Regions from separate parts of the Levilactobacillus zymae genome, predicted to be linked through region 2. Evidence: riboswitches for the same ligand, from Rfam matches in the RefSeq annotation. Region 2 holds a riboswitch; the other holds the start of a gene.
What was found. Region 2 has a riboswitch for lysine ahead of lysA (diaminopimelate decarboxylase). Riboswitches for the same ligand answer to the same signal wherever they lie in the genome.

Region 1 (16,248 bases), 1.2 Mb from region 2:
AGTTCCGTGACCCCTTTAGGCGTCACTTTCCCAACTAAGATGTCCCCGTCTTGAACTTCGGCACCGATCCGGATAATTCCGTCTTCGTCCAAGTTCTTCAAGGCGTCTTCACCCACGTTAGGGATTTCACGCGTCATTTCTTCCGGTCCGAGCTTCGTGTCACGAGCTTCGGATTCGTATTCTTCAATGTGAATTGACGTGTAGACGTCATCCCGAACTAACCGTTCGTTAATCGCAATGGCATCTTCGAAGTTGTACCCTTGCCAAGTCATGAAGGCAACCAGTGGGTTTTGCCCTAAGGCTAATTCCCCATTTTCCATGGAAGGCCCATCGGCAATCACTTCGTCGTTATCGACGTGGTCGCCGACCTTAACGATTGGCCGTTGGTTGTAGTTCTTCCCACCGTTAGACCGGCGGAACTTCATCAACTTGTAAGTGTCCAACGCCCCGTCTTCACGCCGCACGCGAATTTCACGAGCGTCGACGTATTCAACGGTTCCGTCATGTTGACTGATCATGGCAACCCCAGAGTCATGGGCGGCCTTGTATTCAATCCCCGTCCCAATCAATGGTGCGTGTGGGTCCAGCAATGGCACAGCTTGCCGTTGCATGTTGGCCCCCATCAGCGCCCGGTTGGAGTCATCGTTTTCCAAGAAAGGAATACATGCCGTGGCCACCGCAACAACTTGCTTAGGCGACACATCCATGTAGTCAATCCGGTCGGCGGTAGTTTCAATGTTTTCGGACTTAGCCCGCGCCATGATCGTGTCCGTGTCAAACGACCCATCGTCTTTCAACGGCGTGTTCGCTTGAGCCACGACGTAATTATCTTCTTCATCGGCCGTCAGGTAATCGATCTTGTCGGTTACCTTGTGCGTTCCCCAGGAAACCCGACGGTATGGTGTTTCAATGAACCCATACTTATTAACTCGCGCGTAACTGGACAACGAGTTAATCAGCCCGATGTTCGGGCCTTCAGGCGTTTCAATCGGGCACATCCGACCGTAGTGGGTGTAGTGCACGTCCCGGACTTCATAACCGGCCCGGTCACGCGTCAACCCACCAGGTCCTAAGGCGGACAACCGACGCTTATGCGTCAATTCGCCCAACGGGTTGGTTTGGTCCATGAATTGTGACAGTTGGGAAGACCCAAAGAATTCCTTGATGGACGCCACAACTGGTCGAATGTTGATCAGCTGTTGGGGGGTCACCGTAGCGGCGTCTTGAATGGACATCCGTTCACGGACCACCCGTTCCATCCGGGATAACCCGATCCGGAATTGGTTTTGGAGTAATTCACCCACGGAACGAATCCGCCGGTTCCCCAAGTGGTCAATATCGTCGGTGTTGCCGATGCCGATTTGGAGATCGAAGAAGTAGTTCATGGATGCAATGATGTCGGCTGGACGAATGTGCTTCAGCTTCAAGTCAATGTTCCCATTCCCAATAACGGGTACTTCTTGTTCCGGATCGTCAGGGGATTGCACCTTGATGATTTGTAATTTCAAAGGTTCGGTGACGACGGCTTCGTCAGATGGTTGGAAAGTCACCATCTTAAAGTCGTCGCGATCCAGGTAAGGCGCCAAGTTCTTCATGACGTCCTTATCCACCGTCGTGCCCTTTTGCACGATGACTTCACCAGTATCCGGATCAGCCAACGTTTCGGCTAAGGTCAGACCCAATAACCGGGTCTTTAAGCTCAGCTTCTTGTTGGTCTTGTAACGACCAACGGGTGCCATGTCGTAACGCTTCGGGTCAAAGAACCGGGCCGTCAACAGACTCCGTGAAGAGTCCGCCGTCTTCGGTTCACCTGGCCGCAAGCGTTCGTAGATATCCTTCAAGGATTCTTCGACCCGTGAGTCGTCGGTATTCTTGTGGATATCCTTTTCCAAAGTGGCCATCAGGCTTTCGTTATCGCCCAAGATGTCCAAAATTTCGTCATCGGAGCCAAACCCTAAGGCCCGAACTAATTCGGTCATCGGGATCTTCCGGGTCCGGTCAATCCGGACGTAGGAAATGTTCTTGGCGTCGGTTTCGAATTCCAACCAAGCTCCCCGGTTAGGAATAACCGTGGCGCCAAAGATGGTCCGGCCGTTCTTATCGGTATCTTCATTAAAGTAAACGCCTGGCGAACGAACTAATTGGGAAACAATTACCCGTTCTGCCCCATTAATAATGAAAGTTCCTTGGTGCGTCATTAATGGGAAGTCGCCGAAGAAGACATCTTGAGACTTGATTTCGCCCGTTTCGTGGTTCGTTAGTCGTAAGGTGACGTGTAACGGTGCTGAATAGTTGGCGTCATGTTCCCGCGCTTCATCCACCGAATATTTAGGTTCTAATAATTGATAATCAACAAACTCTAACGAAAGGTTTCCTTGAAAATCCTCGATTGGCATGATGTCATCGAACATATCACGTAACCCTTCATCGAGGAACCAATTATAGGAATTGGTTTGAATCTCGATCAAGTTAGGTAAGTCCAGAACTTCCTTGATCCGTGAATAGCTACGACGCGTACGGTGTTTCCCGTATTTCACTAAGTGTCCTGCCAAGTTGTTCACCTCTCCTATTTATTCTGTGACTGGCCAAACCGAATATTACATTTAGATTACAAATGCTTTTTTTCTCGGTTTTTTGGCAAAAAAAATCCAAAAACAAATCAAAATTTGCTTTTGGCTTCTTATAGTGGGTGCACCGGACAATAGATCGGCTACCCCAATTTCAGTTCACAGTTGCATACAGATGATATAGTACAAAACTAATGCCGGATTGTCAAGATATTATGCTTACTTTTCCGTGGCAATCCCAAACAAGATTAACCGGAGCAGAATGACGATTTGCTCGTGCTTCGACGCATCCGCCGGCCCCACCTGGTGGAAGTTGTTAAATAACGGACTCAGACTAGTCAGGTAAAACGAAGCCGCCTCGCGCGATGTCAGGTGTGGTCGCAACGTCACGAGACCCAAATCAAAGAACGCCGCTAGCGGTGTCAGGTAGTCCGCCATCAACAACTGTCCCAATTGCCCCTTATTACTCGGGGCTAGGTACCGGAAACTCCCGTGCAAAACGCTAAACACGTCCCGGGGATGAACGGCCAGTAGAACCTCAGTTACCGCCGCCAACGCCTCAACGGGATCCGTCAGGTGGCCGGCCTGAACCCGGGTATTAACCTGCGTAATTCCGGTTTTGGTTTCTTGTCCCACTTCCTTCACCACCGCCAAGAAGATGGCCTCCTTATCGCTAAAGTGGTGATAGAGCGCCGGCTGAGTGATGCCGACCTGCCGAGCAATCTCCCGTGTCGACGTGGCTTGATACCCGCGCGACAAGAATTGCTCCCGGGCCGCCGCTAGAATCGCCGCGTGCGTTTGGGTTAGTTGCTCTTTTCTTTTCATCCCGTTGTCCGTTCCCTTCATTCTAAATTAATGTCAGTTTACCACACCTCCGGACCAACCAAAAGAGCAGCCCCACTGAGAAGGTTACCCAGTAGGACTGCTGTTGATAAAACAATTTTAATTGATTAATTTAATCCTTCGGTGTTCCGGCAATTATTTACTAGTCACGGCCTTACGTGGCGTTACCGGCTTCGAATTAATCGTTACTTTACCCTTGGTCGCACCAATCGTGACCTGCTCGTTAGCCTTGATCTCACCCGAGAGCATGGCTTCACTCAACTGGTCTTCAACCTGGTTCTGCAACGCTCGGCGTAGCGGTCGCGCCCCATACTCTGGATCGTAACCGGCCTGGGCAATTGCATCTAAGGCCGCCGGTGTGAACTTCAACTTGATGTTTTGGTCCGCCACCCGCTTGACAATCCGCTGAGCCATCAATTTAACAATCTGATGTAACTCGGGTTTCTTCAAGGAATGGAAAATCACGGTCTCATCAATGCGGTTCAAGAATTCTGGACGGAAGGACTGCTTCAACGTTTGCCGAATGGTATCCGCCATTGCTCGGTAATCGTTAGCCACGTCTTCGGCACCGAAGCCGACGGTCTTTTCATCCCGCAGCTTAGTGGCCCCTAAGTTCGAAGTCATAATTAAAATCGTGTTCCGGAAGTCGACTCGGCGACCCTTGGAATCGGTAAGGTACCCATCGCCTAAGACCTGCAGTAACAGGTTAAAGACATCCGGGTGCGCCTTTTCCACTTCATCGAAGAGCACCACGGAGTAAGGCTTCTGCCGAACCTTTTCGGTCAGTTGGCCCCCTTCATCGTACCCCACATAACCGGGGGCCGACCCAATCAGCCGACTGGTGGAATATTTCTCCATGTATTCACTCATATCGACCCGAATCATGTTATCTTCCGACCCAAACATGGCCGCCGCGAGGGCCTTAGCCAACTCGGTCTTCCCGACCCCGGTTGGTCCTAAGAACATAAACGACCCAATCGGCCGGTTCGGATCCTTTAGACCGGAACGGGCCCGCCGAATCGCCCGGGCAACCGCCGAAACTGCTTCGTCTTGACCAATTACCCGCTGGTGCAGAATCTTTTCCAGATTAACTAGCCGGTCAGCATCCGTTTGCTTCAACTGCGTCAACGGAACGCCAGTCCATTCTGCCACCACTTGGGCAACATCTTCACCCGTAACGTTCAGGACATAATGCCGTTTGGCCTGATCCGCACGTTCTGCCGCCTTCGCTTTTTGCGCAGCTAGCTTCTCACGTAAAGCAATCTCTTGGGTCCGTAATTGGGCGGCCTGTTCAAAGTCTTGCCGTTCAATCGCAGCGTCCTTATCCTTAGCCAGCTGATCCAGATCCTGGGTCAACTTACTGGTCGGCGTCGGTTTATCCATCTGATCAATCCGCACCTTCGCAGAGGCTTCATCCATTAAATCAATCGCCTTATCTGGTAAGAAACGTTCGCTAATGTACCGGACGGACAGCTTCACAGCCTGTTCCAGGGCCTCATCCGTGATATTAACGTGATGATGGTCCTCGTAACGCGGCCGCAAACCCTTTAAGATCTCTAAGGCTTCCTCGCTAGTCGGTTCGTCAACCTGCACGGTTGCAAACCGTCGTTCCAACGCTGCGTCAGATTCGATATACTTTTGATACTCATCCAACGTCGTGGCCCCGATGGTTTGAAGTTCACCTCTGGCCAGAGCCGGTTTCAAGATGTTCGAGGCGTCGATGGCCCCTTCGGCCCCACCAGCGCCAATCAACGTGTGCAGTTCATCGATAAATAGGATTACGTGCCCGTCGTTGTAAATTTCCTCGATGACTTTCTTCAGCCGGTCTTCGAATTCACCCCGATACTTGGTTCCCGCAACCAACGAGCCCATGTCGAGCATCATTAGCCGTTTATTTTGCATATCCTCGGGCACATCACCGGCCACAATCCGTTGGGCTAAGCCTTCCGCAATTGCCGTTTTACCCACACCGGGTTCGCCAATCAGTACCGGATTGTTTTTGGTCCGTCGACTCAAGATCTGAATGACCCGCTTAACTTCCTTATCACGGCCCACCGTTGGATCCATCTTGCCATCTTTAGCTGCTTGGGTCAGGTCCCGCGCTAAGGAGTCTAGCGTCGGTGTGCCCCCCTGTGCAGCCCGACGTGCCCGGTTTTCGTTCCGCCGCTTAGGCGTATCGGCGATCCCCAATTTACGGAGAACCACCTTACGAGCACTGGTTAATTCAACGTTGAGATTTTTCAAGATGCGTGACGACAGAATCGTTTCATCACTGAGTAACGCTAACAGCAAGTGCTCCGTGCCAATCTTGGTGGCCCCTAAGCGCTTAGCTTCATCACCGGCCAAGGCTAACATGGCTTTGGCTTTAGGCGAATACGGTAAATAACTATCTTTATCCGTGTTCTCTAGGGTCCCGTAACCGGTGAACCGTTCGATCTCTTCGCGGACATCGTCGTCCGTCACAGAAAATTGTTGGAGGACTTTATTGGCAATCCCGTTTTTTTCAATGGTGAGGGCTAGCAGTAAGTGTTCCGTACCCACCGCTTGATGCTTAAAATACTTTGCCTGTTCCTGTGCCAAAACTAAGACACTCTTAGCACTGGGCGTAAATAGGTTGTCCATTGCAACTCCTCACTTTCTTAGCTCTCGTAACGTAAATGATCCAAAATCGAAACCAGGATTTGGGCTCGTACCCGTTCGTTTAACTCCCGATCTCCCGTGTTTAGGGCGGTCTTATCAATCGCTGCTAACATAATGTTGGCTTCTCGCCGGTTAATGGTTCCGGCTTCAAATAAGCTGCGAACGACCGCTAATCCATCATGCCGGGTAATCTGGTCACCTACGGCGGTTACTAACGAGTCGATAAAATCCAAGTTATCCAATAACTTAACCTTTTCGATCCGAATATAACCACCGCCACCCCGCTTACTACGAACGACGTAGCCGTCTTGAATCGTAAAGCGTGTCTTAATCACGTAATTAATCTGTGATGGGACGACATTGAACTGATTAGCAATTTCCGACCGTCGAATCTCAACTTCTTGAGACTCCGCGAGAATCTGCTTGAGGTAAGCTTCAATAATATCCGAAATATTTTGATTCTCCATTATTTACGTCCCCCCCTTCGGCAGTTCTTTTGACTAATATTGACTAATATTATACGAACTTCCCTCCAAAATGCAATGGATTAGTCTTTTTACGACGATATTCCGCACTGGAAGAACGTTCGCCAGAACAACTCCTGGTAGTCTATAGTACCAAAAAAGACGCCGGCTTCCAAACAATTAGCTGGAAGACCGCCGTCATAGATTTATCAGTATATAATATGTAGAGTTAGGATTAAAAAATCGGGAAGACAAGATTCGAACTTGCGACCCCCACGTCCCGAACGTGGTGCTCTACCAAGCTGAGCTACTTCCCGATAATCAACCTATTTAATTCGCTAACCGGTAACCGGTTAATCGGGAAGACAGGATTCGAACCTGCGACCCCCTGGTCCCAAACCAGGTGCTCTACCAAGCTGAGCTACTTCCCGAGTCTGCTTATAAAATAATCCTATAAGCCACAAAAATGCACCCAGTAGGAGTCGAACCTACAACCTTCTGATTCGTAGTCAGACACTCTATCCAATTGCGCTATGGGTGCATAATTATATTAAGTTAAATGCCGAGGACCGGGATCGAACCGGTACGGTCATCACTGACCGCAGGATTTTAAGTCCTGTGCGTCTGCCAATTCCGCCACCCCGGCAAAAGGGCAAAAGCGGAAGACGGGATTCGAACCCGCGACCCCCACCATGGCAAGGTGATGTTCTACCACTGAACTACTTCCGCATTGGCAAATTTAATTAATGGAACCATGCCGACTAGAGGATTCGAACCTCCGACCTCCTCATTACTAGTGAGATGCTCTGCCAACTGAGCTAAGTCGGCAAAATATTAGAAAATATTTTGCGATATTTAACTAATGCAGGTGAAGGGACTCGAACCCCCACGTCATAAGACACTAGAACCTAAATCTAGCGCGTCTGCCAGTTCCGCCACACCTGCATGGTGACGATGAAGTTCTAGGACTCGGAGTCCCAATGGAGGATACAGGGCTCGAACCTGTGACCCTCTGCTTGTAAGGCAGACGCTCTCCCAACTGAGCTAATCCTCCATATGTTCAATCAAGTTATTAGCTAACTCGTTTGAAACAACTATTATAATTTACCATGTCGTTTGAAGATTGTCAACATCTTTTTTGAAATCTTTTTGAATAAATATTCGTTAGTTTTCTTAGTCAGAATGTCAGGCAGAAACTCACCAACGACAACTATTACAATTTACCATTTCACCGAAACGATGTCAACCGTTTTTTAACGGATACTTTGAATAAATATTCGTTAGCTGAATAACTACTCCCTCAGCAACATTTAATATCATAGCGTAACCTGAGCCAAAAAGCTACCCCTTTTCTGTATTTTTTATAAAATAACGCGATTTTTTTGTACTGAGATCCGTTTTATCCCTGGTTTCCACCTAGATTCCACTTTACCAACCATGTTCGCCTAACAAAAAAGTGGCCTTGCCAACGGATCTCCCGTCGACAAAGCCACCTCAGTCCTATTTTAACTCACTTATTTGGTAATCTTGGTCATGCCACCCATGTAAGGGACCAGCACGTCCGGAATCGTGACCGTACCATCTTCATTTTGGTAGTTTTCCAAAATAGCGGCAACCGTTCGGCCAACAGCCAAACCGGAACCGTTCAACGCATGGACGTACTGCAACTTACCATTGTCGTCACGGTACTGAATGTGCGCCCGCCGCGCCTGGAAGTCCGTCGTGTTCGAGCAGCTTGAAATTTCACGGTAAGTTCCTTGTTCTGGGAACCAGACCTCCAAATCATGCGTCATCGCCGCCGTAAAGCTCATGTCACCCGTCGTCAGGGTAATCACGTGGTAGGCCAAGCCCAGCTTCTGTAACAGCATCTCAGCGTGCTTCGTCAGCGCCTCTAATTCGTTCCAAGAATCTTCTGGCTCACAGAACTTAACCATTTCCACCTTATTAAACTGGTGTAACCGAATTAAGCCCCGAGTATCGCGCCCCGCACTCCCTGCTTCAGAGCGAAAGGCTGGCGTTAAGGCCGTAAACCATACCGGTAATTTCTCAGCCGGGATGACTTCATTACGGTAATAGTTGACTAAGGGCACTTCGGCCGTAGGGATTAACGTCATGTGCTGACCCTCTAAGGAGTAGACATCTTCTTTAAACTTCGGGAACTGGCCCGTTCCGTACATGGACGCATCGTTGACGATGTACGGTGGCAAGACTTCCTTGAAGCCCGCCTTCGTATTTTCGTCTAAAAAGAAGTTGTAGACGGCCCGTTCCAAGTGGGCACCCGCCCCCAGGTAGTACAGGTACCGGCTACCAGAGACCTTCGCACCACGTTCAAAGTCCAAAATATCGAGATTTTCCCCGATTTCATAGTGGGCCTTGGGGGTAAAGTCCATATTAGGTTTCTCGCCCCATTTGCGGATCTCAACACTGCCGGTTTCATCTAAGCCCACCGGAACGTTATCGTTAGGAATGTTCGGCAGGTGTGCCGCTGCATCTTGGACCTGGGCCTTTAAGGTATCGAGTTCCGCATCGGCCGCCTTGATTGCGGCGCTAACTTGCCGCATTTCGGTAATCTGATCATCGGCGTTTTGTTTTTGCCGTTTCATCTTCGAGATTTCATCCGACACCGTGTTACGTTGGGCCTTCATGGTTTCCGTCTTGGTAATGAGTTCCCGTCGCTTAGCATCCATGGCTGAAAGGGCATCAATATCGGCTGGATCCACCCCCCGAGTGGCCAACTTTTCCTTTACAAAATCAGTTTCTTGCCGAATCAACTTTAAATCTAACATTGTCATTACTCCCTTCAACTAGTCCCTAACCGCAAAAAAGGCCTCCGTCACATGGGACGAAGACCTTCGCGGTACCACCCAAGTTCATCGCTAGTGTGCCTAGCGATACCCTTGAACATGATAACGGTTTGCACCGTGCAGCATTACCTGCCCACTTCTTTCGTGCTGGAATCATTCGACGTAGCGGTTCACAGCTAACCCCGCTTCTCTGGCCGTCTACTTATTAGGCACTGACGTGTTTGAAATTATGCTTATCATACCCTACTTTACGCCTAGAAACAAGTCCTAGAGGGACGCGATCTTTTCATCAATGAGGGCTAAAACCTTTTGCCGGGCCACTGGATCTTCCACGAAGTCCAAGTCATCCCCGTTAATTTGCATCTTCGGTGATTTATCGTAATTGGCGTACCAAGCCGTGTACCGTTGGTCAAGTTCCTTGTAGTAATTGTATAGGCTCGGGTCGGTATCAATTTGTTCGTAAGACCGTCCCCGTTTCTTGATCCGTTGCAGCATCGTATCAAAGGAAATGTTAATGTGAATTAACAGGTCCGGGTTCTTCTGGTAAGTGGCTTCCGGCAGCTCTTGCATCATGTTCTGCAACAGCGAATCGTAGATGTCAACTTCCGTGTTCGTCGCCCGACCCAAGTCGGCGTTCAAATGAAACAGCAGCGAATCCTCAAAGATTGAACGATCCATCACGCTTTCCTGGTCCGCGTTGGCGGCCTTAATGCTGTCTAGCCGCTTGTTCAAGAAGTAAATCTGCAGTAAGAAGGCATACTTCTGGGGATCCTTATAGAATAGCGGTAAAATTTTGTTGTCATCTACCGATTCATAAAACGCTGGTTTGTTTAAATGTTTAGCCAATAAGTTCGCTAGGCTCGTTTTGCCAGCCCCAATAGTTCCCGATAATACAAGCATGCAATATCTCTCCTTTATTTCCGTAACCATTCCCCCCGGAATCTTCCGGGCGCAAAAACAACACTACATATTGTACCAACCTGATTTTGAAAAGACAATATATCGTGGTAATTTTTTAGGGCCAATTCCATCACTTTGGCTAAAGGCCCCCATAAAAAGGTGACCGTATCGGCCTTACGGCTAATACGGTCACCCGATTTTAATTTAATTGAATTAGTCCTTTTCGGCAGCGGCGTTATTCTTTAACGTCCCATCCTTGTGGACTGGTGCCACGTCAACTTCGTCTAACGGAATCAACTTGGTATGATTCTTAATCTTGTAACCAATGTAGAGGATTAAGACCAGTGGCACCCCAATGTAGGTGACCAATACTTGTTCCCAGTTACCCGAGAAGAAGGATTGTGGATCTTGACCCACGATGACGGCGACACAGAGAATTAATGCCAGCAGCGGCCCAATTGGGAACCACTTAGCGTGATACTTCAATTCAGACAGCTGATGTCCCTGCTTGATAAAGGCGCGCCGGAAGCGGAAGTGCGATAACGCAATTCCGAACCAAGCGATGAACCCGGTCAACCCACTAGCGGCGACCAGCCACATATAAATCTTTGGCCCCGCAATACTACTGATGAAGGTCAAGGCAGCGACCAACGTCGTCATCAGTAAGGCCGGATAAGGAATCCCATTCTTACCGGTCCGTCCCAAGAATTGTGGTGCATAACCTTCCTTGGACAAGGAGTACAACATTCGCGTTGACGCGTACATTCCGGAGTTAGCAGCGGAAATAACGGACGTCAAGATCACAGCGTTCATGACACTCGCAGCGGCAGCCAAACCAGCCCGACGAAAGACTAACGTAAAGGGACTGATGGCCACGTCACTCGCAGAAGAGCCCAGTAAATCATGACTCGTGTAAGGTAAGACAGCGGCAATCACAAAGATAGCTAAAACGTAGAATAAAATAATCCGCCAGAACACTTGATTAATCGCCTTAGGCACACTGTGCGAAGGATCTTCCGATTCCCCGGCAGTGATCCCAACCAATTCCGTTCCTTGGAACGAGAACCCGGCGACCACGAAGACACTTAGAATGGCGGGAAAACCACCAACGAACGGTGCCTGCTTGTAAGTGAAGTTGCTCAGACCAGGTCCGTGACCACCCATGATGCCCACGATGGTTAGTAACCCAACGGCTAAGAAGACGAAGATGGTAACCACCTTAATTAACGACATCCAAAATTCGGTTTCCCCGAAGGCTTGCACGGATAACGCGTTAATGACAAAGATAATGACTAACGCCACCAAGCTCCAGGTCCACCCGGGAATATTGGGTAACCAGAACTTCATGACTAACGCCGCGGTTGAAATATCTACCGCTACGGTAATGGCCCAGTTGAACCAGTAGTTCCACCCCATGGCGAACCCCAGAGCTGGATCAACATACTTAGCAGAATAAGCAGCAAACGAACCGGAGATTGGCATGTTCGTGGCCATTTCTCCTAGACTGGTCATTAAAAAGTACACCATTAATCCCATTGCAATGTAGGCAACTAATGCGCCACCAGGACCGGCTGTCGAGATGGCAGACCCGCTGGCAACAAAGAGCCCTGTTCCAATACATCCACCCAACGCAATCATTGACACGTGTCGCGTCTTGAGTCCCCGCTTTACCGAATCCGAAGACTTACTCGTTGTTGCGTTTGTCATACTCTGTTCCATATAATTCCTCCTTCTGGTTCATAGAAGGACCTTCTCGAAGCGACCTAGGAAACCCAAAATTCCCTTCAATTCAAACTCCCAAGAATCATGGTCATTAGCGCCCAAGTCTGTATCGTTGAAAGCACCCCGCAATCTGGTTACAACTGCGACAGTCCCTGATCTATTAGATCAGGACCCAACCTAAACCGTGGTCGACGATTCAGATTTCGGCGATTGCCCCTTTTACCTTCCTTCATCAATGTCGCCCATCTCTGGAAGATGACTCATGTTGATCGCACCTCTTCTTTTCGACACTTCGTAGTATAGACATCTTAAGATTGCATTGCAAGACTAAAAATTAACCATCATGATGATCATAAATCATAGCGGTAGAGGAGGTGACGCTCTAACGCCATTGTAGCGGGATTAGGTACGACCAACTGGTCATCAATTAGTTCGAATGATAAGTGACTTAAAACGTTCTGCGAGCGTTGATTCGTGGCCAAGCTGGTGGCCCACAAAGTTTTAATGGGACTGTGCGCTTGTACCAAAACGGCCAACAGTCCCCGTAACGCTTCTGGCATATAGCCGTGCCCCCAGAGAGTTGGCGTCAAAAAGTAGCCCAGATCGACAGCCGTCACGTCTAAGTCCCCCAACGCATCCGCGTGCTCATAGCCAATGACCATGCCGACTAACGGCCCTTGCAGCGACCGCGTGATGGCGTAAGCTAAGGGCTGCTGCAGATCGGCTCGCAACCCGTTAGCTACGTGCTGATCGGAAAGTGGCAACTGTAACCCTGCCGGTAACGCCACTCTGGGGTCGGTCACAATGGCCTGATAGGCTTCCAAATCACTCATTTTGAGGGGGCGTAAGTGGAGCCGCGCCGTTGTTATTTCAGGAACCATCCCCTGACCTTCTTTCTTGGTCTAACCTTAATTTGCGGTACAATAAACGTAGATTAGCTAGTGGTGACATCACGCCACCTTGATTTCTATCATGACTTAACTTGGAGGTTTTTTCAAATGCAAATTGTGAAGCAAGCCCTCGCTGAAAATTCTCAGGCCTACCTACAAGGCTACCTACGTCAGGATGATCCCACGGCCACCTACCCGGCCATCATCATCGTTCCCGGCGGCTCCTACACCCACATCCCCGAACAACAGGCTGAGGACCTGGCCTTGGCTTGGTCGGCTAAGGGCTACCAGGCCTTCTTTTTACGGTATAGCTTCGTTGCCGAAAAACAGCCACTGCTCCCCGCACCGGTGATCGAACTGGCGCAAAGTGTCGCCACGTTACGGCGGCACGCTCACGAGTGGCAACTCCAACCAGAACGCCTAGTGATTGCCGGGTTCTCCGTGGGAGGTCACATCGTCGCGCTATTTAACGATCACTGGGCCAGTGCCGAGTTGAACCAGCAGGCGCACACGACCCCCGCGGAAATCCGACCACAAGCCATCATCCTCGGCTACCCCGTCATCACCCCAACGGCGGGGTTCCCGTCCGATCCCGCTACGCTAGCGCAGTGGACCAACGATCCCGCCTCAATTGCCGCCGATCAGTTAGTGACCGACCAGAACGTGCCCACGTTTATCTGGGTCACGGCTAGCGATCCCCTGGTTCCCGTCCAGAATGCCTTGGCTTACGCGCAGGCCTCCATTGCCCATGGGGTGGACACCGAGCTGCACGTCTTCCACCATGGTCCCCATGGCCTGGCTCTTGCCAACCAAGTGACCGCCTGGAAGCCGGGAACGAACTTACCCCACGTCGCTCACTGGGTCACGCTCGCCACGGAATGGCTGGCCGACTTAGCTTAACGCAATCAGCGGTCAAAAAAGGCCTGCCAACGTCCCCGTTGACAGGCCTTTTTTTGCTTTAAATTTCAGACTTTTTCAGTAACGGCCAACGTTTCATCATCGGCGCTAACCGGATGTATAAGCCTTCCGCCACTTGCAGCCACAAGTAGGCGAGTAACGCCGCCCCGAAGGTATCGGTGGGAAAATGTGCATTGAGGTAGACCCGTGAAATCATGACTAAGATCAGCCAAATAATGACGATAATTCGGACCACCCAGGCCCGCCAAGGTGTGGCGATCATCGGAATCAAAATCAGCCAAATCATGGCCAATAATAGGAACGTTCCGAAGACGTGACCACTGGGGAAGCTATAGCCGTTATCGATGGCCAGATGCCCGGCCGGTCGGGCTCGTTGGACCACATTCTTGACGACGGCGGCTAACACGTCGCCCCCAATCAACGTGGCTAGGCACCAGAGTGCGGGGATCTTAAATTTAAAGCCCCACAACAAGAACGCCAACACCACGGTCCAAACAATCAAGAACTTAGGCTCAACTAGACTGGTGATTCCCCGGTACATCAGGGTCTTCCACCCTGGTTGGGTCTTCTGGACGATGTCCACGATTGACGAGTCCAAGAAGGCCACGTAAGCGTTTTGGGCCTTTACGAAAAACGCCAGCGTTAAAAAGAGGATCGTGGTCAAGCCGAACTTCCATGGTCGGTCCCGATCCCGGTTAAATAGCATCATGAGATTAGATTCCTTTCGTCATACCTGATTGAAAAAACTCCTCGCATTTGAGTATACCACCCCACCGCTAAAATTCTAGGGACGCGGCGCTTAACAATTTCCTAAGACTTTACCGATGATGCCGCCAAGCGCGCTGGCGCAAGCGATTAACTAGTTCGGATAACAAGAACCCAAAGGCAATCGCGCCGGAGATCATCACGACCTGCAGCAAGAAGGTCAGGGCCGTATCATTTTGCCCCAACGCAAAGTTCTTAATCATCTCGTAGGCTTGCCCCCCAGGAACCAGGGGGACCAGCGCGGGAATGTTAAACAGGATCATCGGCATCTTTTTCCACCGGGCGGCTTGAAGTGACGCCACCCCAATTGCCACGGCCCCCAAAAGGTTTCCCACCACGTACCCGCCACCAAAGACAATGGTGACCTGATATAACAAGTACCCCAAAACGCCAATCCAGCCGCTCAGGTTCAACGCCCGCCGAGGAATGTTCAGCAGGATCCCAAACGCAATAGTGGCGACGTAGTTTCCTACCATGGCAATAACGACTTCCATAATGGTCATGTCAGCTTCCTCCTAAAGAAATTGTAGAACCATGGCAATTCCAAAGCCAATGGCCGCCGCACTCACTAACGCCTCGACGCCCCGGACCGGGCCACTAACCAGGTTACCCGCTAGAATATCGCGCACCGAGTTGGTAATGGGGACTCCCGGGACTAGGGGCATGACGCTCCCAATGATGATGTCGTCAACACTGTTGCCCAGTCCCAAATGATGGCTCCAGACCGCGAGCAAGCCAATAACCGCGGCCCCCGCAAACTCCGCTAAGAACCGAATTTCAACGTACTTACTAATCAGATAGTAGACGACCCAGCCCAGCATCCCCACCAAACAGGTTATCCAGAAATCGTGCAGGTTGTGACGAAAGACCACTTCCAACGGCCCACTGACCATCGCAGCCGCCAAGAGTTGCAGCCAAAACGGAAAATACTTACTGACGCTATCTAAATGATCTAACCGATCCGCAAACTGCTGTAAGGTAATCTCCTTCACGGCAAACTCCCGGGATAACTGGTTGACGACCGCAATTTTTTCCAGATCAAAGGTCCGGCGCTTGACGGGTTGAATCTGCGCCCCTACTTCGCCGTTGATGGCCATCAAAATCCCGGTAATCATCACGAACAATTGGCTGGTTCGGGCCCCAGCGTTGGTGGCGATTCGGGTCATGGTATCCTCCACCCGCTCGATTTCTGAGCCATTTTCAATCATGATCCGGCCCGCCGTTAGCGCGGTATGTAAAATTAATTGGTCGTGTTCTTTCGTCGTTGACACGGTGCCGCCTCCCTTGTTCAAACGAAACCGTCGCCGATGTCGTTCATAACTTTTTTAATTATTATACGTCAGCTATTTCTAAAACGACACTTTAATCTGGCCAAATAAAAACCGGACACCGGTGCGTTCAGCCGCACCGGTGCCCGATTTTCATTAATTTACTTCACAAAAATATAGTGGGCCGCCTTGTAACTGACGATTAATTCCGCATCGTCGGTCAGGTTGCGCACCGTGACGGGACCCTCAAACGGATCGTGTTTCTCAATCTTCAGTTGATCCCCGATGTCCAACTTCAGGTCACCCAAATACGTTAGGAGGTCATGGTTGTCAATAAACCGATCCACGGTCACCACACTTCCATCCTTCGCGTCGTTTAAGACGGTGTGACTATCCTCGTGATAGTGCCCGAAACGGTCGGGGATGACCCCACCGTGCGGACAATGGGTTGGATGCCCCAACATGTC
Region 2 (16,248 bases):
GGCCGCGCGCAGTTCGTCAACCGTGGCATCTGGATCACCGGTATCGATCCAGATAGATTCCCCGTGGCTAATCGGGACGGGCACCCGCACACAGGTCGCCGTGACCTTGATATCGGGCGCATCCATGTCGTCTAACATGATCTTCTTGGTTTCGTGAATCATCTTCCACTCTTCATGCGAGTAGTAGTTATCTTCCAACACGTCGATTTGCGGCAATAGGTTAAAGGCTAACGGGTAGTGCTTCGGTTCTCCCTTGGTCGGGAAGATCTCCGCCTGCATGTCCTTATGATCCAGGTAATCTTGCGCTTCACTGTACAGTTCGTTTAACGCGGTTTGCCCGGCCCCGGAAGCGGCCTGGTAGGTCGACACGATGATCTGCTTGAGCCCTACGGCTTGGCGAATCGGTTCTAGGGCCACCATCATCATAATGGTCGAACAGTTCGGGTTCGCAATAATTCCGTGATGGCGTGGTAACACATTTTCGTTGACTTCTGGGACCACCAACGGTACGTCCGGTTCCATCCGAAAGGCACTGGTGTTATCGACACAGACGGCCCCCCGCTTAACGGCTTCCGGCAGGAACTTCTTGGACACGCTCCCGCCCGCCGAGGCTAACACGATGTCGACACCGTCAAAGGAATCTGGCGTGGTTTCTTCCACCGTAATTTGTTGATCCTTAAACGTCAGCGTCTTTCCCGCCGACCGCTGGGAAGCTAAGAGCTTCAGCCGGGCGACCGGAATCGTTGACGCCGCTAACTGCTGAATCATCCGAGTTCCCACGGCACCCGTAGCACCTAAAATTGCAACTGTATACCCTTCACTCATAAAAATGTCACCCTTTCTCATTGCCGCGCTTCACTCAACCTAAGCGTGTTGTGTTAACTTCTCCGTAAAGGCGGCCAAACGTTCCATGGCCGTCTGAATATCGTTCATCGACGCCGCGTAGGAGATTCGGAAGTAGCCCTCGCCACTCTCACCGAAACAATTTCCCGGCGTCACGCCCACTTTGCCCTCTTCGGCCAGCTTCTCCGCGAATTCGACCGAACTCAGGTTAAAGTTAGCCGGAATCTTCGAGAAGGTGTAGAACGCCCCCGCGGGTTTTAGGGGCTGATACCCCAATTCGTTTAACTTAGCCACTACAAAGTCGCGCCGTTGCTGGTAGGCTTCCCGCATGGGCTTGGCGTCATCGCGACCGGTAGTCAGTGCCGCTAGTGCCGCGTACTGGGCCGGATTCGACACGCTGGTCACGGCAAATCCGTGAACCTTAGTGGCGTTAGCGATAAATTCAGCCGGACCCACGAAGTATCCCACCCGGTAGCCGGTCATGGCGTGGGACTTCGACAGGCCGTTGACCAGAATACTCTTACCTGGTAGGAGCTCCGCCATCGACACGTGCGGTTGACCGTACGTCAACTCGGCGTAAATTTCGTCGGTCATCACGTACATGGCTTGGTCTCGGACCACGTTAGCGATTTCTTCTAACTGGGGCCGCGTGTATTCAAAGCCCGTGGGGTTGCCCGGGAAGTTCAAGACCAACGCCTTGATGTTCTCGGCCCCTTCGCGGTCGATCACCGCTTGTAGGTGTTTACCGGTCAGCTGAAACCCATCGGCCGTGGTGTCAATTTCTACCGGGATTGCCCCGAAGAGCTTGACCACCGCCATGTACAACGAGAAGGTCGGCGTGGGAATCAAAACCTTGTCACCGGGATTCAAGATGGCCCCAAATGCCGCGAAAATGGCTTCCGTGGCCCCCACGGTGACCACAACTTCATTTTCGGGATCGTAGTGGACCCCAAAACGGTCGTCGAGGTAGTCACTGATGGCCTGCCGCAAGGGCAGAATCCCCTTCTGTGGCGCATAGTGTGACTTATTGGCGGTGATACTTTCAATGGCGGCCTGCTTCACGTGTTCGGGGACGTTGAAGTCGGGTTCACCTAACGTTAACTTGATTAAATCAGGAATCTTCGCGAATTTCTGGGCGAAGTACCGAATCGGCGAAATGCCGATCGGCGCAACGGTTTGGTTCACGATATCCTTGATGTTTGCATCTAATTGGGGCATGCGCCCTCACCTCATTCGTCAAATTTTAGCTGGTGTTAGCGTAGCCACCGGTGACTGGCGGGCTCTCTGACCCACTTAGGTCCCGGTGCTGGTTAGACGTTCAGCCAGCATGCTACTAGCATACCCTGAAACCGTTCACTTTGTCTGCATCTTCACAAATTATTCATTTTCTAGTGGCTGGCGGTCCAAACCAAGTGGCCTTAAATTAACTGTTCCAACCCAACAATCAACTCATCTCGCGTCATCACCGCATCGAGTGCCAACCGGACACCGGTCATGAACGACGCCCGATCGGTGGTACTTTGCTTGATGGTTAACGTTTCGCCGGGGCCACCAAAGATGGCCTCTTCGTCGGCAACGAATCCGGGCAACCGAATCGCGTGGATCTTGATACCGTGATAATCGCCACCGCGGGCCCCCAGCGGATCTTGTTCCTGGGGATTCCCCGGTTCATCGTGGCCCTGGGCATCGTAGATCAACTTCGCCGTGTTCAGCGCGGTGCCGGACGGCGCGTCTAACTTATCATCGTGGTGGTATTCGACCACCTCGGCGTGGTCAAAGTATTTCGCCGCAAGCTGAGCAAACTTCATCATTAGTACGGCCGAAACGCCGAAATTAGCGGCGATGATCCCCCCCACGTGATGTTGGTTGGCCAGCTGCTTCAGCTCGGCAATCTGCTGCTCACTCATCCCACTGGTGCCAATGACGGGACGAATCCTGTGTTCGATAGCGAATTGGGTGTTGGTAAACGCGCCACTCGGCGTGCTGAAGTCGATCCAGACATCGGCCCCAATCGTGATTTGATCGAGTTGGTTAAACACCTGGACGGTTGGTGCCAGACCATACGTGGCGGGCGTTAAATCCGTAACGGTCGGGTTATAGACCCCGACCAACTGGAGTTGCGCGTCCGCTTGAATCATGGCTAGGACCTTTTGTCCCATGGCACCGGTAAACCCGGAGACAATCGCTGAAATCATTCCTGAACCTCCTCTTCGTCACCTAACGCCCGGTACAGCTGGGCCTTTTCGTCAGCCGTTAGGGTTTGAATCGGTAGGCGACAACCGCCCACCTGGTAGCCCCGGTCATTCAATACGGCCTTAACCGGCGATGGTGACGGGTACATGAATAACGCCGCCATCTTCGGCGTGAGTTGCCGTTGTAAAGCCCCGGCGTGTTGGTAGTGGCCGTCTTCTAAGCTGCGATACATCGCTGCCATCTGGTCGCCGTACAGGTGCGAGGCAACGGAAACCACGCCGGTGGCCCCAATCACCTTGGCAAACAAAGCTTGGGCGTCCTCACCGGTATAAACCAAGAAGTCCTGGGGAGCGTGTTCCACGATGTATTCCAAATCGCTCAACGAACCACACTGCTTGACCCCCGCGATGTTAGGCACCTGAGCCAATTCCACGACGGTTTCTTTGGCCATGGTTACGCCGGTGCGACCTGGAATGTTATAGATAATAATCGGGAGTCCCGTCGTCGCCGCAATGGCCTTAAAGTGGGCAATCATCCCCCGTTGATTGGGTTTGTTATAGTACGGGACTACCTCTAAGGCGTAGTCAATTCCCGGGATCTGGGCCACCTTGCGCGTGAATTCAATGGTCGCCTGGGTGTTGTTACTACCACATCCGGCAATAATGGGAACTCGACCGGCCACGATCTTCGCGAACCGGGTGTAAAGTTCCAACTTCTCGGCCTCACTCAGCGTTGGGGTCTCCCCCGTGGTTCCTCCAATGACGAACCCGTTGGTCCCCGTGGCCAACAACCGGTTGGTCAGGTGCTCTAAGGCCTCATAATTAATGGCCGTTGCGTCAGCGTTAAACGGTGTAATAATTGCCGTGATTAAGTCTGCTGTTTTCACCATGTCCACTCCTTTTTAAGCTTGCATTCGTGCTTCTAAGAATCCGGTCATCGCCGTGACACCCGCCATGATCGCCGCTTCGTGCGGCACAAAGGTCGCGGCGTGCAGCGCCCCGGGACTATCCACGCCCAACCAGAACATGGTTCCCGGAATCTGGGCTAACAAGTAGCCAAAGTCCTCGCCCGTCATGGCTGGCCGGGTCTCCTGAAAGGCCACTTGTGGTGCCCGTTGCATATAATCGATAAACCGTTGCGTCAGTTCCGGATTGTTTTCGACGGGGTAATATCCGCCCTGGTTAAAGTCGACGTCGATGGTCGCGTTATAGCTGGCGGCCACCCCGTTAGCAACCTCTTGGACCCGTTGGCGGATCCGTAAGAGCATCTCTTGTGTCAACCCGCGAATCGTCCCTTCGAGCCTAGCTTCACCGGCAATCACGTTGCGAATTGTCCCGGCCGTGACCTTACCAAACGTGATTACCCCACAGCGCGTAGGGTCAATATCCCGTGAAATAATGGTCTGCAGCTGCAGGATTAACGCGGCGGCAATCACCACGGCATCGGTCGCCTCGTGGGGGAAAGCCGCATGGCCGCTCTTGCCGTGAATGGTCAAGTTGACCTCCGTGGTCCCGGCAAATAACGGCTCTATACTTTTTCCTGTTGATGAACTACCAATGTGGTAATCTATTAACAGGATTTTTTTGAAAAAAAAAGAGGCCCACAGGTCCCCACACACAAAAAAATCCACCCACTACAGCATCATCAAAGGATGTGAGAAACCATGAACCCTATAGATAATAATATAAAATTTTCACTCAGTATTAAAGACCCAAATGTTATTTTTTTCAGTTATAAGCATCAATTCATAAAATCAAAACCTGCTAAAGTCTATGTTGCCAATGTAAAAGCCACTTATACAAGGTGTCCTCAATGTGGTTTTGAAAACTTTAGTCATAACGGACACTATGTGTCACGCGTTTCATATCCGTCGGCCAACGCTAGTGAGCCCGTCTATCTTGAACTTCATAAAGAACGATTAATCTGTAAAAATTGTGGAAACTCGGTAATGGCAACAACAGACCTCGTCAATAAGTATTGTAATATTTCCAAAGCTACCAGACAAAAAATATTCATGCATCTTCAGGATGATCGTACTCAGACTAGTATTGCTTTAGATAATAGTGTTTCTCCCAGTACCGTTTGTCGCTATTTAGACAACTATGATGATCTATTTCGGAGAAATTATCATTCTTTACCTGAGCACTTATCTATGGATGAATTTCGTGGTGTTGGCGGCGATTTCCACTTTCTTTGTATTAACGGTGATGGTGATCATGAAATTCAACAGATCCTACCGGATCGCTTTAAACAAACTATTATTGATTACTTTAATAAGTTTGACAGCACCGCTAGAAAGCAAGTAAAGACAGTTTCTCTGGACCTTAATAGTTACTATCAAGATATCGCCAGATTGGTATTTCCAAATGCCAAAATAATTGTCGATCGTTTTCATATTGTTGCGATGATGACTAGATCTTTTAACCAAAGTCGCGTTCAAATTATGAAAGAATACAAGAAACAATCCAAGGAATATCGGATGCTTAAATTCTCCTGGAAACTTTATTTAAAACACTTCGATGAGCTTGAGATTAAAAAAACATTTTTCGATCGACACCTTAGGAAACAAGTAACTCAACTCGAAAGAGTTCAGTTAGGTCTAGATGTTGATGAAAGACTGTTAAATACTTATAACGCCATGCAAGGCATTATGATATGTCTTAAAAATCACGACAAAGATGGTCTTGTTCAATATTTATATAACAACGATAAGCTTAGCTCGCAAATGAAAGATGTTTTAACCACATTTAAAAAGAATCTTGAAATAGTCCTCAATGCCAGTGAATCAAAGTATTCTAATGGTCCAATTGAAGGGATCAATAGAATGATTAAGCAAATTCAAAGAACTGCCTTCGGTTTCCGAAATTATCACCACTTAGTTTCAAGAGTTAAATTACAACAAATGAGAACCAAACCAAACAAAAAGACACTGTTAGAAGTTGCATAACTTCTAACAGTGTCCCAAATTCATCTATCAACAGGATTTGACAAAGAGCCCAAATAACGTCCCGTTACGACACCCGATCGTCCCCGTAGGTAGGTCGGGATTGTCGTGTAAGCCGTAGAATTCGTCAACGTGGTAGTCCCCGGTTAACAGGCCCAAATCGTAGGCCCGTTTCCCACCACTCTCGCTTTCCTCGGCGGGCTGGAAGAAAAATACCAGGTTATCCTGGGGCTGATGCGTCGCAAAGTAACTCAGAATTCCCAGGGCAACGCTCATGTGGATATCGTGCCCGCAGGCGTGCATCACCCCGGGGTGTTGTGACCGCACCGCGTGGTCGGCCGGCTCACTGACCGGTAAGGCATCGATGTCGGTCCGGTACCCGATGGTCCGTTGCGGCCGGCTGCCGGTGACGCGCACCAATAGGGCCGTGGGCAATCGTGAATCTTCGTGCACGGTCAGGTAAGTCTGGGGCAAGGCCGCGATAACTTCCTTTAAATAGGCGTGCGTTTGCGTTTCGTGTAACGCCAGCTCCGGAATCTGATGAAGGTGCCGGCGAATCTGAATGAGTTGGTCTGCTGTTAGGGTCATAGGCGGCGTAAGTCCTGTTCAATGTGGGTCTTATCAACGGTCTGCTGATCTTTAATCTTCAAGATCCGGGCAGGAACCCCCGCTACCACGGCGTTAGGGGCCACGTCTTTGGTCACCACGGCACCGGCACCCACCACGGCGTTATCGCCGACCTCGACGCCTTCTAGAACCACCGCGTTGGCCCCCACCGTCACATTGTTGCCGATGGTGACCGGCTTAGCGGAGGCGGGTTCGACCACTCCCGCTAGGACGGCATTAGCGCCGATGTGGGAGTTCTGGCCCACCGTGGCTCGTCCCCCTAAAACGGCACCCATATCAATCATGGTCCCTTCCCCAATCTCGGCACCGATATTGATAACGGCCCCCATCATGATGACGGCATTGTCACCAATCGTGACCTGGTCACGAATAATGGCGCCCGGTTCGATGCGGGCATTCACGTGCTCAATCGGTAGTAACGGCACCGCGGAGTTTTGGGCGGTCACTTCTAAATGGTAGTCGGCCGCGTCTTTCCCGGCTAAAAGCGGTGCAATGGCCCGGTAATCACCGTAGAGAATGGCAAAATCCGCCGTCAAGAAGCTCTGGACATCCGCCGGAATATCGGCGGCGGTCAAGTGGCCTTTCAAGGTAACCTTAACCGGCGTAACCTTCTGGGCGTTTCCAATGTAGGCAATAATTTCTTCAGCACTTAATTTTTGCATCTCATTCTCTCCTATCTATAGGTATGATTGATCTAAACGCGTCAAGTCCGCGTAACTTTCCCGCTGAACCACACATTTAGCCTGACCGTTCTCGACGAAAACCACGGCGGGCCGGGGATTACGGTTATAGTTCGACGCCATCGAGTACCCGTAGGCACCCGTTGCCAATAGCGCCACCAGATCGCCTGGCACCACGGCCGGGAGTGCGGCCTGATCGATCAGAATATCGCCGGACTCACAGTACTTTCCCGCCAAGTGCACGGGTTCCACCGTGGGGGCGTTTAAATGATTGGCACACACGGCATCGTACTTAGCTTGGTAGAGTGCTGGGCGAATATTGTCGCCCATCCCCCCATCAACCGCCACGTATGAGGTCAGTTCTGGAATATCCTTGCGGGCCCCCACCGTGTAAAGGTTATACCCAGCCGGCCCCACAATCGACCGACCCGGTTCAATCCAAATCTCCGGTAACTCGAGTTGCCGTTGGGCGATCCGCTTTTTCAAGGTCGCCGCAATGTCATCGATGAACGTCTCGGGGCCCAGGGGATGGTCATCCGCCGTGTAACGAATACCAAAGCCCCCACCCAGGTTTAAAATCTGGGGCACGTAGTGGAACTTCGCCCGCCAATCGGCGGAAATGTCCACCAGCTTGTTGACCAACATTTCAAACCCTTCGGGACCAAAAATCTGCGACCCGATGTGGGCGTGAATGCCAATCAAGTGCATCTGCTCGATGTTCAAAACTTCCTGGACCGCTTGATCGGCCTGCCCGGAATCTACGTCAAACCCGAACTTACTGTCAACCTGCCCCGTCTGGATATACTTGTGGGTGTGCGCCGAAATCCCCGGCGTCAACCGGAGCATCACGTCGACGTTCGTGTTCTTTTCCAAGAGGATCTCGTGTAACAGTTGGATCTCATAAAAGTTATCTAAGATGATGACCCCAATGTGGTGATCCACCGCCATTTCCAACTCGGCACGAGATTTGTTGTTCCCATGAAAGCTGATCCGGCTGGCCGGCAAGCCCGCCTGAAGGGCCGTGTAAAGTTCACCCCCGGATACCACGTCCGTGTGAATTCCGGCTTGGTTGACCAACTGATACATCGCGACCGTGGCGAAGGCCTTGCTAGCATAACTAATCTGATAGCGAAGCCCGTTGGCCACTAAGCTGTCCCGAAAGGCCTGGATTTGTTGTTTAATCGCCGCAACGTCGTACACCACCAGTGGCGTTCCGAAGTCGTGGGCTAAGTCGACCGTGTCCACCCCACCGATCATTAAATGTCCCGCAGCATTCGCGGTTAAGTCTGGATTCTTCATACGCTGCTCCTACCTTTCACCTGAGCTCGGGGACGAAAAAAGGATCCCTTTGTTTGCTCACGTAAACAAAGAGACCCCTCCCTAAAAAAACAGAAGTTTAAATCTTCTATCGTCGTAAGCACCCCGTAGCCGACATTTTTGCTACGACAGTTCGGGTCCTCTTAGTCACCCGTCCCAGCTTACTAGACCCTGTATGTCCTAGCGCTTCGGCAACCGCCCCTTTTCCCCCGTTCATCGTTCATACAGGAACTCACGAAGGTACTTATGTTGGTCGCAACCTCTAAAATTCAATTGTATTTTAGATTATAACAGTCCTCATAATTCGTCAAGGACTCTCATCATTTTTTCAAATGTTTTCCAACTTTACGAATCAAAATTAGAATTTTCGGCTTGATTTAATTTCGAAAACTGATAAAGTCGTCATTAAAAACACGTGAGCGTCTTTTAACTCTTTGAGGTGATAAATGTGAAAGTTGTTAAGTTTGGTGGCAGTTCCCTAGCTACCGGTCAACAGGTCAACAAAGTGATTAACATTATTCAAGCTGATTCGGATCGTCAAGTGGTCGTCACCTCGGCGCCTGGTAAACGATTCGACAAGGACATTAAGGTGACCGATCTCCTCATTCAATACGCCACTCAGGTGCAACAAGGCGCCGACTTTCAAGCGACGGTAACGGCGATTAGTCAACGGTACCAGGAGATTAGTGACTATTTCCAATTACCCGACGACACCCTAACCCTCATCAACAAAAAGTTAGCGGCCCTCGCCACCACTAAGTTTGCCGACGACGAACACCTGCTGGCGGCCTTCAAAGCCCACGGTGAACTGCTAAACGCCATTCTGATTGCCGCCGTGCTGAACCACCAAGGAATTCCCGCTAAGTTCGTCGATCCACGGGTCGCGGGCATCTTAGTAACCGGTCATCCCAACGATGCCGACGTTTTGTCTTCGACCTACGCTAACCTGGCGCAGATTAAGCCCCACAACGCCCGGCTGGTCTTCCCGGGGTTCTTCGGTTACACCCCGGACGGCGATATCTACACGTTCGCCCGCGGTGGTTCCGACATCACCGGGTCCATCCTTAGTCGGGGGATGAACGCCGACCTCTACGAAAACTTTACCGACGTCGACGCCATCTACGCGGCCAATAACCACGTGGTTGACCATCCGGCCATTATCCAGAAGATGTCCTACCGGGAAATGCGAGAACTCTCGTACGCCGGCTTCTCGGTCTTCCAAGACGAGGCCATCATCCCGGCGGTGCAGGGTCAGATTCCGGTCAACGTTAAAAATACGAATAATCCCAGCGCCCCCGGAACCTTAATTGTGCCGTCTCAATTCGTGTTCAATCCGGCGACCCCCATCACGGGGATTGCCAGTTCCCGCCGGTTCTCCGCGTTGTACTTACACCGCTACCTGCTCAACAAGGAAGTTGGCTTCACCCTGAAGCTGTTACAAATTTTCAAACGCTATAACATTTCTTACGACCACATGCCTACCGGGATCGATGACCTGACGGTGATTTTTGACCGCTCCAAGCTCGATAATGCGACCATTAAGGCGCTATGCAATGATGTGCATAAAACGTTGGACCCCGACTACCTCGAGTGGATCGACGACTACGCCATTATCATGGTCGTCGGCGAAGGTATCGCACACAATATTGACACCATTAGTAAGGTGATCGACGCCCTGACTCAAAACAACATTGCCATCCACATGATTAACCAAGGGGCTTCACAGATCTCCATCATGCTCGGGGTGCAATCTAAGGACGCCGACAATGCCGTTCGTTACATTTACCAGACCTTCTTTCAACCCAGCGAGGTGACTAATTCATGAGTACCCTAACGAAAGCTCACGGCTCCGAAAATCAATTCTTCATCCTGGACCAGACACTCCTAGAAAACCCGTTAAACGACGGTGAATTAAGCCAGTTGGCCATTCAACTCTGTGACTCCGACCACCACGTCTTAGGTGGTGCCGATGGCGTTCTGGTGGTGAATACCACCGACCATCCCGATTGTCTCGGAGAGATGCGCATCATCAATGCCGACGGTTCCGAAGCCAAGATGTGTGGCAACGGTTTACGGACCGTCACACGTTACCTGGCCGAAAAGTTCCACCAAACCAAGTTTAAGGTGGCCACCCCGTTCATGGACTTAGCCGTTGAGCAAGCCCCGGCCCTGGCGCCGAAAGTTCCGGCCTACAGCGTGCAAATTGCGCCGATTTCCATGGCAGCTCAGGACTTGCCCCTACACTACCATGACCAACCGGTGCTCGACAATCAGTTAGTCCCCGAGTTTCTCCCGGAGCAGCGTTTTACGGCCATTGCCGTGCCCAACCCGCACTTGATCAGCTTCGTCGACCAGATCGATCAGGCCGACCTCGGCCAACTCGGTCAGGGCTTAAACGCGACTAACCCCTACTTTACCGAAGGGGTCAACGTGAGCTTCGCGGTCATCGAGGGGCCCAACCAACTCTTCGTGCAGACCTACGAACGTGGCGTGGGTTTCACTAACGCCTGCGGGACGGGAATGTCGGCCACCAGTCTGGCCTTCGCCCGTCAATTTACCGACCAGTTTGATCCGGCCCACCCCATTACGGTCCGGAATCCGGGCGGTTCAGTTCAGGTTCGCGTGGTGTTAGGCGCGACGGCGGCGACTAGCCAACTCCACTTGATTGGCAACGCGACGTTTACCGCTAAGCTTGACCTACCCGAAGCCGATTTGCACCACGCCGTTTTAAACCAAATCACCGTGCGGCCGACTGACGAGGAAATGGCCTACCAGGCCTTCGTCCAAGCGGCCAACGACCACGCTGCATCGTCTGAAAACTAAAGTTATGACCTTCGACTCACCTAACTTACCGTTGGGTGAGTTTTTGTTTGGGTGCAGCCCGGTGACCGTAGCAAAAAAGGGTTGCCCACTTCGGCAACCCTTTCGATCCGCTATAGTTGATGTTTGCTTACTTCACGTTCGCGTAGGCTTTCGCCAAGCCTAATTTATCGGCCTTCGTTAAATTACTGTGCCACCACCCAAACCCATTCACAAAACTATCATTTCCAGCGGTGTTTTGGTCAAGACCTAATCCGACCGCAATCACGCCCATTGCATTGATGGTCTCCATGGTCTTCCCACCAACGGTCTTATTACTTTTTTCAAAATAAGCTTTTTTGACGCAAACTTTGCGATTTAGCTTTAAGCTTGCATGCCTATAAATGCCTAACCCATTCTTTTCTTTCCCATTCCATGAAACGTCCCAAGGACTATTACCTTTAAGCTTTGCAACGGTGGTCAGCGTCATTTTGGCCTTTTTCTTCGAAGTGGCCTTTAACTTAACAGTGCCATTGTTGTTAAGTTTATGTATGGCCTTTGTCCAAACCTTTTGCCAGTGTTTAGATGACGAGTTGATATGATAGGTGACTGTACGCGACGTAAAATGACCGGTATAGGGCGTAGCCAGAATACTGGCACTGGCCGGCGTGGCACCACCAAAGGCGAACATGCCGACGACTACGGCACCGCTCACGGCAATTTTCTTAATCAAACTGTTCTTCATGCTGATAATTCCCCTTTTTGTAAGTAATGTGCCAAGTGTAGCATAGTGCCACGACACATTATGGCGTCACCTGCTAAACGGGAGAACTTTTTTAAATATACCTGTTTTTACGTCTTAGCTTCATCATGACTAGCGTTGCCGGCTAGAAAAACAATTCATACGGCGAAAGCCATGTTTGGTTGGCTCAACTCCGGGACCGTTCCATTCCAGTTAGACGCGTAAAAAAATCCCGCATCAGCCTAACGCCAATGCGGGATTCCCTAATCATTCTCTTTTAAATGAAACTAATCTTTTTTCCGAATCGTGAAGCCGTGCTTGGCCCTTTCGGAACGCCGACCACCGTTGTTGCGCCGATCCCGGTTGCCACCCCGGTTTCGATCGTTGCGGTCGTTCCCGCTCCGCCGGTTCCGGTCATAGTGCCGGTGTTCGCCACCGCCACGGTGTCCGCCGTTACCACCACGATGGTAACCGCCACCACGATGATAACCACCACCGCTGCCGTGACGCTTGCCGCCGCGCTTAGGCAACGGCCGTTCTGGCGTAATCTTAACGGGTACCTGGCTGTTGTCGTCCTTGGTGACCGCGTTTAATAACGCCGCCGCTAAGTCTTCAGCATCGTACTCGTCCAATAGACTCTTCGCTGCGTCCGCGTACTTCTCAGTATCCGTCTTGTTGATCAGATCAGAAACGGCTTCCTTAGCCACACCTAATTGACCCACAAAGGCTTCTTCGGCCGAAGGTGGCTTCAGAGGCAGCATCCGCACCTTGGTCAACTTTTCGATTTCGCGTAAGTAACCCATTTCGTTCGGCGTCACGAAGGTCATAGAAACCCCGTGCTTCCCGGCACGGCCCGTCCGGCCGACCCGGTGAACGTAACTATCGGGATCTTGCGGAATATCGTAGTTGTACACGTGGGTCACGTCGTTGATATCGATCCCCCGGGCAGCCACGTCGGTTGCCACCAAGATGTCCAACTTTCCGTGACGGAATTCGTTCATGATCTGGGTCCGGCGCTTTTGCGTCAAGTCCCCGTGAATTCCGGCAGCGTTATACCCGCGGGCTTGTAACCCGTTGGAAATTTCGTCGACCCGGCGCTTAGTCCGCGTAAAGACGATGGTCAAGTCTGGGTCTTGCACGTCAAAGAAGCGCGTCATCACGTCAAACTTTTCAAAGTCTCGGGACCGCACGTAGTATTGATCGATCAGATCCGTGGTCAATTCCTTGGCCTTGATCTTCACGTGCTTCGGGTCTTGCATGAATTGCACCCCGACCCGCTTGATTTCGGGTGGCATGGTAGCCGAGAACAGCATGGTTTGCCGTTCTTCTGGCAATTGCTTGATAATGTCTTCAATGTCGTCCAAGAAGCCCATGTTCAACATTTCGTCGGCTTCATCTAACACCAACATTTGAACGTGGTCCAGCTTCAGCGTCCGCCGCCGGATGTGGTCTAATAACCGACCAGGCGTCCCGACAACGACTTGGGGATGGTTCTTTAAGCTCTTGATTTGCCGCCGAATATCTGCCCCACCGTAAACGACTTGGACGTTGGCCCGTTCGTTACGGCCTAATTTATAGATTTCTTCTTGCGTCTGGATGGCTAGTTCCCGCGTTGGGGAAACCACCAAGGCCTGGACGTTTGGATTGTTTTTATCAATCTTTTCCAGAATGGGGAGTGCGAAGGCTGCCGTTTTACCAGTCCCGGTTTGGGCTTGGCCAATCACATCTTGGCCAGCCAAGACCATGGGGATGGTTTCGGCTTGAATTGGGGTCGCTTCTTCGTAACCTGCATCAGTAACAGCTTTCAGTAGGTCCTCGGAAAGACCCAGTTCTTTAAACTTCAAGTATAATTTCCTCCTAATAATGAGTACGTCACCCTAGTGCCTTGTTCGTCTTGGAAAAAATCCGTTTCCCGTGAAGCGGCTAACAATTGGCTAGAGCGGAGTAAGTTCGGTTCTTAAATTTTACAACTCACCCATCATACAACGCCGGATTAAAATAAGCAACTTCCAAGACTCCCGGAAATTGCTTACATTTAAACTATTTTCAGTTTTTTTCGGTCGGCATTAGCTGCGCCAACACGTTTTCAAGGTGAATGCCGTGCGACCCCTTTAACAATACTTGATCGTCGGCCGTGATGGTGGCTTGTAATGCCGCCGTCACACCGGCTAAGTCGTCACTCGCAAAATGCGTGACGGGTAGTTCTGGGGCCGTGGTGGCTAGGGCCGCCTGCAACGCCTTCATTTGCGGGCCCACCAGATAAACGTGAGCGAACTTGGTCGGATCTAAAGCGCTCGCTAAGCCGGCGTGCAGTTCGGCGGACTGAGCGCCCAACTCTAACATATCGCCTAAGACCACTAGGCGGCGGCCCTTGACCAGTGTTTGGCCAAAGGCATGTAACACCTCGCGGACCGCCGTGGGATTAGAATTGTACACGTCGCTCAGCAGACTTTCGCCCTGAGCGCCGGTGACCCATTCGGCCCGATTCTTGGTTAGCGGCACCGTTTGTAAGGCTTTTTGCGCATTTTCGGGGCGAATCCGGTACAGATCGGCGACCGCTAAGGCGGCCAAGGCATTGTTGACGTTGTAATCACCAATCATTGGTACCGTGAAATGGACCTCGGGCCACTTGTTGGTGGTAAAGCTGGTACTAGTCGGTGTGTCCGTGACGGCGGTCGCGTACAGGTCGTTAGTGGTTTGTCGACCAAAGGTTACCTGTTGTTGAGCCAGGTCGCCCACGCGCTGCCGCAACAACGGCTCGTCGCCGTCATAGACGAAGAACCCGTCGCCACTCAATCCGTGGGTAATCTCAAACTTGGCGTCCGCAATCTTATCACGGGTACCGAAGAACTCGATGTGTGCTTCCCCAATCATGGTAATCACGGCCACGTCCGGTGTGACCAACTTACTCAAGAAGTCCAGTTGTCCGGGCCGGTCCATCCCCATTTCAACCACCAACATTTCGGTGTTGGGCTCCATGGAGAGCACCGTCATCGGCACCCCGATTTCGTTATTGAAATTAGCGTAGGTCTTGGTCACGTTGAATTGCGTGCTTAAGAGGGCCGCAATCATATCCTTAGTCGTGGTCTTCCCGTTGCTCCCGGTAATGGCCACCACCCGGGGGTTGATCTTGGTCAGGTAATAGCGGGCCAACGTTTGTAAGGCGGTCAGCGAGTTTTCGACTTGAATTACGGGGAAATCGGCTGGGGCCTTAGCTAAGTCTTGAGCCCACAGGGTTGCCACCGCACCGTGATCAATCGCCGATTGGATAAACTGGTGACCGTCTTGTTCTCCGGTCAATGGGATAAAGAGGCCCCCGGGTTGCAGGTGCCGACTATCAAACGCCACGCTGGTCACGTTGACGCTCGCCCACTGTTCGTAATCATTGATTGCCCCGACTGCATGGGCAATTTCCGCAAGTTGCATCTTCATTTTTTGTCTAACTCCCATTTTCGCGTGGCACTGCCGCCACCCGTCATTAGCTTTCTCGGGCTCATCTGGTCCGGGATAAAATTCTGACTCCCATTATACCATGAATCACGGGGAGGAAATTTAAAAAGCCCGATTGGTCGAACCGCAATTCAATCAGGCACGCAAGTAACCCTCAACCCAGCACTACGCCCCCAAGCGGTTCGGCCGGCCACCGAAGAAACCACTATGGGCCAAAAGAAAAACCCCCGTCACGATTTTTCGTGCGGGAGCTCTCGTGCTTAGATTAGATCGGCAACCTCGCTAAATTCTTGGTTGTCGTGAATCGTCAACGCCCATTCACGGGTGGTTAAGTCATACCGTAAACTCGCGACCTCTTTAGAATCGGCATACACCTCTTCTTGCGTGTGCCAAGTCGCTTGGTGTTCGGGATGGTGAATGGCCCGGACCGGAATCATGTACACCCGGTGCCGTTCCACCAATTGATCAAACGCAATCACCGCACCATCCATCAGTCCCTCTGTCAGCTGTAACAAGATCTCGTGAGGGACGTCGCTGATGGCTAATGGTCGGGCAAACACCCAGCGGTTGTTGTGCATCGCCCGCAGGTGCCGCTTAATGCTCACGTCCAACACGTGGTTGAAGTTACCCAGCTGCCGGTAATAAATTTTGTA

Region 1: linked by a shared signal. The riboswitch ahead of RI501_RS09840 (amino acid permease) and the one ahead of lysA (diaminopimelate decarboxylase) in region 2 are both predicted to bind lysine.

Annotation. Positions count from the first base shown of each region.
Region 1 covers NZ_JAVLAS010000001.1:2,052,543-2,068,790, forward strand. Annotated here, with positions in the region: gene rpoB (DNA-directed RNA polymerase subunit beta) at 1-2,552, opposite strand, end outside; gene RI501_RS09775 (TetR/AcrR family transcriptional regulator) at 2,787-3,392, opposite strand; gene RI501_RS09780 (ATP-dependent Clp protease ATP-binding subunit) at 3,546-6,032, opposite strand; gene RI501_RS09785 (CtsR family transcriptional regulator) at 6,050-6,517, opposite strand; tRNA gene RI501_RS09790 (tRNA-Pro) at 6,758-6,831, opposite strand; tRNA gene RI501_RS09795 (tRNA-Pro) at 6,872-6,945, opposite strand; tRNA gene RI501_RS09800 (tRNA-Arg) at 6,982-7,055, opposite strand; tRNA gene RI501_RS09805 (tRNA-Leu) at 7,075-7,160, opposite strand; tRNA gene RI501_RS09810 (tRNA-Gly) at 7,172-7,243, opposite strand; tRNA gene RI501_RS09815 (tRNA-Thr) at 7,270-7,342, opposite strand; tRNA gene RI501_RS09820 (tRNA-Leu) at 7,378-7,459, opposite strand; tRNA gene RI501_RS09825 (tRNA-Val) at 7,496-7,568, opposite strand; gene serS (serine--tRNA ligase) at 8,029-9,300, opposite strand; gene RI501_RS09835 (deoxynucleoside kinase) at 9,586-10,218, opposite strand; gene RI501_RS09840 (amino acid permease) at 10,432-11,937, opposite strand; lysine riboswitch at 12,049-12,228, opposite strand; gene RI501_RS09845 (GNAT family N-acetyltransferase) at 12,291-12,821, opposite strand; gene RI501_RS09850 (lp_1002 family arylesterase) at 12,939-13,730, shown strand; gene RI501_RS09855 (phosphatase PAP2 family protein) at 13,789-14,457, opposite strand; gene RI501_RS09860 (threonine/serine exporter family protein) at 14,567-15,016, opposite strand; gene RI501_RS09865 (threonine/serine exporter family protein) at 15,029-15,721, opposite strand; gene RI501_RS09870 (metal-dependent transcriptional regulator) at 15,943-16,248, opposite strand, start outside.
Region 2 covers NZ_JAVLAS010000001.1:868,813-885,060, reverse strand. Annotated here, with positions in the region: gene RI501_RS03915 (aspartate-semialdehyde dehydrogenase) at 1-825, opposite strand, end outside; gene RI501_RS03910 (aminotransferase class I/II-fold pyridoxal phosphate-dependent enzyme) at 865-2,061, opposite strand; gene dapB (4-hydroxy-tetrahydrodipicolinate reductase) at 2,262-3,038, opposite strand; gene dapA (4-hydroxy-tetrahydrodipicolinate synthase) at 3,035-3,931, opposite strand; partial or broken gene RI501_RS03895 (M20/M25/M40 family metallo-hydrolase) at 3,938-4,561, opposite strand; gene RI501_RS03890 (ISL3 family transposase) at 4,700-5,983, shown strand; partial or broken gene RI501_RS03885 (M20/M25/M40 family metallo-hydrolase) at 6,035-6,568, opposite strand; gene dapD (2,3,4,5-tetrahydropyridine-2,6-dicarboxylate N-acetyltransferase) at 6,565-7,269, opposite strand; gene lysA (diaminopimelate decarboxylase) at 7,285-8,586, opposite strand; lysine riboswitch at 8,695-8,877, opposite strand; gene RI501_RS03870 (aspartate kinase) at 9,053-10,429, shown strand; gene dapF (diaminopimelate epimerase) at 10,426-11,427, shown strand; gene RI501_RS03860 (hypothetical protein) at 11,555-12,148, opposite strand; gene RI501_RS03855 (DEAD/DEAH box helicase) at 12,433-13,989, opposite strand; gene RI501_RS03850 (UDP-N-acetylmuramoyl-tripeptide--D-alanyl-D-alanine ligase) at 14,192-15,577, opposite strand; gene RI501_RS03845 (hypothetical protein) at 15,856-16,248, opposite strand, start outside.